3 regions of the Lysinibacillus sp. K60 genome follow, and region 2 is predicted to be linked to each of the others. Evidence: riboswitches for the same ligand, from Rfam matches in the RefSeq annotation. Region 2 holds a riboswitch; each other region holds the start of a gene.
What was found. A riboswitch is a leader RNA that binds a small molecule or an ion and turns the genes downstream of it on or off. The one in region 2 is predicted to bind S-adenosylmethionine.
Positions count from the first base shown of each region.

Region 1: linked by a shared signal. The riboswitch ahead of HCH28_RS12935 (methionine ABC transporter ATP-binding protein) and the one ahead of HCH28_RS21280 (bifunctional homocysteine S-methyltransferase/methylenetetrahydrofolate reductase) in region 2 are both predicted to bind S-adenosylmethionine.
Region 3: linked by a shared signal. The riboswitch ahead of metK (methionine adenosyltransferase) and the one ahead of HCH28_RS21280 (bifunctional homocysteine S-methyltransferase/methylenetetrahydrofolate reductase) in region 2 are both predicted to bind S-adenosylmethionine.

Region 1 covers NZ_JAASJR010000005.1:221,511-223,781, forward strand. The annotation lists gene HCH28_RS12925 (toprim domain-containing protein) at 1-336, shown strand, start outside; gene HCH28_RS12930 (thioredoxin family protein) at 351-662, shown strand; SAM riboswitch class I at 719-822, shown strand; gene HCH28_RS12935 (methionine ABC transporter ATP-binding protein) at 905-1,933, shown strand; gene HCH28_RS12940 (methionine ABC transporter permease) at 1,923-2,271, shown strand, end outside.
Region 2 covers NZ_JAASJR010000013.1:26,348-28,618, reverse strand. The annotation lists gene HCH28_RS21285 (protoporphyrinogen oxidase) at 1-787, shown strand, start outside; SAM riboswitch class I at 887-987, shown strand; gene HCH28_RS21280 (bifunctional homocysteine S-methyltransferase/methylenetetrahydrofolate reductase) at 1,076-2,271, shown strand, end outside.
Region 3 covers NZ_JAASJR010000004.1:283,809-286,079, forward strand. The annotation lists gene metK (methionine adenosyltransferase) at 1-895, opposite strand, end outside; SAM riboswitch class I at 1,154-1,272, opposite strand; gene pckA (phosphoenolpyruvate carboxykinase (ATP)) at 1,662-2,271, shown strand, end outside.

The sequences.
Region 1 (2,271 bases), on a different contig from region 2:
GAGGGAAAATGCTTGATAGTAGAAGGGCGTTCAGATAAGCTACAAATTGAGCCTATTTTGAATGAGAATGTTACAATACTATGTACGAATGGTACAATTGGTGTGCATCAACTAGAAGAACTACTGGATCCCTATGAGGGCTGTGAGCTATTTACTTTTTTTGATGCAGATACTTCTGGGGATAAGCTACGTGCATTAATGGACAGACATTATCCAGAAGCTGAGCATCTGCGCACAATGCCAACATACAAGGAAGTAGAAACGACACCAAGAAAAGTCCTAGCGATGATTTTACTGCGTGCACATTTTTCAATCCATAATGAATATATTTTGTAAGGTTGCGTGAGTAAATGGAAGAATGGTCAACAGAGCAGTGGGAAACGGCTAAACAGTCGGGAGAGAAAACTGCATTTTATTTATATACTCCGATGTGTGGAACATGTGCAGTGGCATCTAAAATGATGTCCGTTATTGAACAATTACTGCCACAGCTACAAATTGGTAAAGCAAATATCAACTTTTTGGAACACATTGCCTATGAGCATCAAATTGAAAGTGTTCCCTGTCTACTCATCAGTGATGGCGGAAAAGTGACAGAAAAAATTTATGCCTTTCAATCCGTACCATTTTTATATGAATTGTTAAAAAAATCAATTGACTGAACTTTACTAGCGTGGTAAAGTATCAAATATATTACTAAAACATTAAATATATCGAACTCTTATGAAGAGTGGCGGAGGGAAGTGCCCTATGAAGCCCGGCAACCATCACAATGTGAAAAGGTGCCAAATCACTCAAAGATTTTTCTTTGAAAGATGAGAGAACGGTTTAACGTATCATACGTGACCCCTTCTACTTGTCTGTGAGTGAAGGGGTTTTCTATATGAGAAAAGGAGTATTCGCTATGATCCAGCTTCAAAATATTACAAAGAAATACAAAACAGCAAATGGCGAATTAACGGCAGTCAAAGACGTCAACCTTACTATTAATAAAGGTGAAATTTTTGGCATTATCGGCTATAGTGGTGCTGGTAAAAGTACCATGATTCGTTTATTAAACGGTTTAGAGAAACCGACAGCAGGAACAGTAACGGTGAACAATCAAGAATTTTCATCGATAAAAGGGCAAAAGCTTAGAGCGGCTAGACAAAAGGTAAGTATGATTTTCCAGCATTTCAATTTACTTTGGTCGAGAACAGTTGCCGAAAATATTGCATTCCCTTTAGAAATCGCAGGCTTCCCAAAGGCTCAACGTGAAGCACGTGTGAAGGAATTGATTGCCCTTGTAGGCTTAGAAGGGCGCGATAAGGCCTATCCATCCCAGCTTTCTGGTGGACAAAAGCAGCGTGTAGGAATTGCACGTGCATTAGCGAATAATCCAGAGGTTTTACTATGTGATGAGGCGACTTCCGCACTCGATCCTGAAACAACGGATGCTATTCTTGATTTACTCGTAGATATAAATGAACGCTTAGGCTTAACAATCGTCCTGATTACCCACGAAATGCATGTCATTCGCAAAATTTGTCATCGTGTAGCGGTGATGGAGGCAGGCGAAATTGTGGAACGTGGTGAGGTATTGCAAGTCTTCCAAGCCCCACAGGCAGCTATTACTAAGAAGTTTGTATCTCAAATTACAGACACTAAGGAAACACAAGATACGGTAGCACAAATTAAAACAAACTATCCAACTGGACAACTTGTCAAACTTATTTTTGTTGGTGAAAAAACAGAACAGCCTGTCATCTCACATCTTGTGAAACAATTTGATGTAGAAGTAAGTATTGTTCACGGAAATATTTCGCAAACAAAAAATGGTGCATATGGTACATTGATTGTGCAAATTGATGGCTCTCAGACAAACGTCACTGAAGCCCTTCGTTATTTAAATACAGTGGAAGTACAGACGGAGGTGATTGAAAATGCTAACTAATCTCTTTCCGAATGTAGACTGGGAAAATATGTGGCAAGCTACGTATGAAACATTATACATGACAGCTATATCAACGGTTGTGACATTTATTCTTGGGTTAGTCATTGGTATTGTTCTATTTTTAACTAGTCCCAATCAGTTATGGGCAAATAAAATCGTTAACTTTTTAACAGGATCACTCGTAAATATTTTCCGTTCCATTCCATTTATCGTATTAATTATTTTATTAATTCCATTTACGAAGTTTTTACTAGGTACAATTCGAGGAGCTAATGCGGCGTTACCTGCATTAATTATCGGTGCAGCACCGTTTTATGCTCGTATGGTATTAATTGCGT
Region 2 (2,271 bases):
TGATGCGAATCGTGAGCAATTTGTTAAAGCAGCGAACAAAAAATTTATATCGTTTAAAAAAGGTTTATCTTCTTTAATTGATCGACTTGAACAAACCTTATCCGATGTAGAAATTATCAAGGGTGTTACTACGTTAAATGTTCAAAAACAAGATAAGAACTACACTATTACCTTAGCTAATGGTGAAATTATTGAGTCAGATTATGTCGTTTTAGCATTACCGAACGATACTGTCCAAAATCTGCTACAGGATGAATCTTTAAACCGCTATTTTGATCGATTTACGACAGCGTCAGCGATTACTATCTATTTAGGTTTTGATGTGCCAGATGCTAAATTGCCAGCAGATGGAACAGGCTATATTGTTTCCCATAATTCAGACGTTACTTGTAATGCAGCAACTTGGACTAGTCGTAAATGGAAGCATACATCGAAAGAAAATAAATTACTTGTGCGACTCTTTTATAAGAGCATCAATCCAGCCTATGAGCAACTACGTGCCATGACGGATGAAGAATTGGCAGCAGTTGCTTTAGATGATGTGAGAAAGAGCCTAGGAATAGAGGAGCAACCAACCGTTGTGAATGTAACAAAATGGATTGATCAAATGCCTAAATATGATCTAGCGCATCGTGAGGCATTACAAGGATTACTACAAGAATTACATGAAAAATATCCTAATTTATCGATTGCAGGGTGCTCATATTTTGGCGTAGGTATCGGTGCTTGCATTCAAAATGGGAAAAAAATTGGCGAAGAGCTTGCAAAGGAACTTGCCAATTTCTAAGATTTTAAGTGAAAAAAAACTTAGTTATGTGAAATAGTCTTGACTCATTCGTCAGTAAACGATATGATTCTTTTAATTATTTAAAAAATTCATACTTAATTCTTATCAAGAGAAGCAGAGGGACTGGCCCATTGAAGCTTCAGCAACCAACTTTATTGTCAGGTGCTAAATCCAGAAGACCGTTGAGTCGAAGATGAGAAGGAACAACAATGATGAATCGTTAAAGCCTTCTTTTTTATGAAAGAAGGCTTTTTATTATATAGAGACATAGAAAGAGAGGCTAATTTTATGGGATTGCTTGAAAGGTTAAAAACGCATGTATTGACGGCAGACGGTGCAATAGGCACAGTGCTATATGGCTATGGATTGGAGTATTGCCATGAGGAAATGAATGTTCAGAGACCCGAGTTAATTGAAAAGATTCATAGAGAATATATTGCAGCTGGTGCTGACATCATTCAAACGAATACGTACGGTGCAAATGCCATTAAATTAGCTCGCTATGGATTAGAATCACGTGTCCAACAATTTAATGAAGCTGCTATCACCATCGCAAAACGAGCAGCGGCTGATGGCGGTCAATTTGTTTTAGGAACAATTGGTGGTATTCGGGGAATTCGTAAAAGTGATGCAACCTTGGATGAAATATTAGCGACTATTGAAGAACAAGCAAGAGTCTTACTTGCAGGGAATCCAGATGGCCTTTTACTTGAAACTTATTATGATTTTGAAGAATTAACAGCAACCTTAAAGATGCTACGAGAAAAAACAAAATTGCCGATTATTGCACAAGTTTCTATGCATGAGCCTGGTGTTTTACAAAATGGGATGTCTTTAAATAATGCTCTCCATGAGCTTGAAGCCCTAGGTGCTGATATTGTTGGTGTCAATTGTCGACTAGGTCCACACCATACAATTCTGGCATTTGAGGGTGTAGAACTTCCTCATAAGGCATTTATGTCAGCCTATCCAAATGCTTCACTTCTGGACTTAGAGGATGGGCGTGTCGTTTATGAGTCAGAAGCTGATTATTTTGGTCGAGCGGCTGTTGAATTGCGTGATCAAGGTGTACGCTTAATAGGGGGCTGCTGTGGTACAACACCCAAACATATTGCAGCAGCAAAGAAGTATTTAGAAGAGTTATCACCGGTTCAGGAGAAGCATGCGAAGCCTAAAAAGATTGAGATTGTTCGGGAAGCGGAGCCAACAAAGTATGAGCCTCTTCATGAAAAAGTTAAACGTGAACGCTCTGTCATAGTAGAGTTGGATACACCTAGACATTTAGAGATCGATGGGTTCCTTGAAGGAGCAAAGCAATTATATGATGCAGGTGCAGATGTAGTTATGATGGCAGACAATTCACTGGCCTCTCCACGTATTAGTAATATTGCAATGGGCGCATTGTTGAAGAGCACACATAGTGTACGCCCACTAACTCATATTACATGTCGCGACCGTAATTTAATTGGTCTACAATCCCATTT
Region 3 (2,271 bases), on a different contig from region 2:
TATTTTTCGCTACATAACGTGCTGCATATGCCGCTGAACGGTCTACCTTGGTTGCATCCTTACCTGAGAAGGCACCACCACCGTGACGTGCATAACCACCGTATGTATCAACAATGATTTTACGTCCTGTTAATCCAGCATCACCTTTTGGTCCACCAATTACAAAACGGCCAGTTGGATTGATAAAGTATTTCGTATTAGCATCTAATAATTCACTTGGTACAACTGGTGCAATAACAAATTCTTTTAAATCTGCTTGAATTTGTTCAAGTGTTGCTTCTTCATCATGCTGTGTTGAAATAACAATTGTATCCACGCGAACCGGTACATTATTGTCATCATATTCTATCGTTACTTGCGTTTTACCATCAGGACGTAAATAGGCAAGTTCACCTGATTTACGTACTTCTGTTAAACGGCGTGCTAATTTGTGTGCCAAGCTAATTGGTAATGGCATTAGCTCTGGTGTTTCATTACATGCATAGCCAAACATTAAGCCTTGGTCACCAGCACCAATTGCTTCAATATCTGCATCTGTCATAGAGCCTTCACGTGCCTCTAATGCCTGATCAACACCTTGAGCAATATCAGGTGATTGTTCACCAATTGCCACAAGCACCGCTAAGTTCTCAGCATCAAAGCCATATTTACCTCGTGTATAGCCAATTTCAGCTACAGTGTCACGAACAATACCTTTAATATCTACATAAGTAGAAGTTGTAATTTCTCCTGCTACTAATACTAATCCTGTTGTTACAGTTGTTTCACACGCTACACGTGCATTTGGATCTTCTGCTAAAATAGCATCTAAAATGGCATCCGAGATTTGGTCACAAATCTTATCTGGATGTCCTTCTGTTACACTCTCTGATGTAAACAGTCGACGGTTTGTCATTTGGTTTTCCTCCTAAATACTCTTACAATAAGTAGTTGTGTATGAATACGGTACTCATTACCCATGTCAAGTCCGCTCCTAAGGATTGAACTCTCAAGCCGTTACTGCTGCTTTTAACACGAGGATTTCGAAAGATCCGTCATTATAATAAGGAAAGAACTACATATACTTACCTTTACATTGATTTTTAACAATAAAAAAATCCTTTTCTCACGTTACTTTACATGAGGAAAGGAATAATGACTGCGTAACCTTTCACTCTTATCGTTCAAGGGATGTTCCCTTGCATCAGGTTGGCACCAACGCATGTCGTGAAATAGTTCATGCAGGTTGCCGGGTTTCACAGGGCCTGACCCTCCACCAGCTCGGGATAAGAGTATCCGTTCAATCTCATGTTACTGAAAAGGTCGAACGTTGTCAAATATTTTCTTATGTATTACTGTATAGAAAGGAAAGAACTTATTACACAAAAACTTTTCATACTTGGATGATGATGTAAATAGAAGCAAATTAATCCCTACAACATACCTAGCTACTTGTGGTAACATATGTGTGGCTCAATCTTCATGCCTAATTACAGTAGGATTGATGGTATTCTCCTCGAAAAACATTATTTTTTGTCAGTTTATTGAAAAGTGGTAAAAACTCTAAAATAATTTCTTAATTAGTATAGATTATTTAAGCAATTGTGTTATACTATTTTTGAAATTAAGAAAAAATCCCTCTAAATCAAGGGAATACTATAAAAAAGGATGGTATTTAATCGATGAATTCAGTAGAAATTGCAAACGAACTGAAGGAATTATTAAACGGCGGTAACATTAATGTTCAACTTTCAGTACCACAATTAGCAGAAAAAGCTACATCTCGTGGTGAAGCAATGTTAACAGTAGATGGCGCAGTTCGTGCAGAAACTGGCAAATACACTGGTCGTTCACCTAAAGATAAATATACGGTAGAAGAAGAAAGCACAAAAGATCAAATTGACTGGGGTAAAGTAAACCAACCAATTTCTTCTGAAGTGTTCGATAACCTATATGTAAAAGTAATAAAATATTTAAAAGAACGTGACGAGTTATTCGTATTCAAAGGCTTTGCAGGTGCTGACAAAGATTCACAATTAAGCATTCAAGTTATTAATGAATACGCATGGCACAATCTTTTTGCTCATCAATTATTTATCCGTCCAACAGCAGATGAATTAGCTTCTCATGTTGCTGACTTCACTGTCATCTCAGCTCCTAACTTTAAAGCAGATCCTGCGGTTGATGGCACTGCTTCTGAAACATTCATCATCGTATCACTTGAAAAGAAAATTATTTTAATTGGTGGTACAGAATATGCTGGTGAAATGAAAAAATCTATCTTTGGTATCA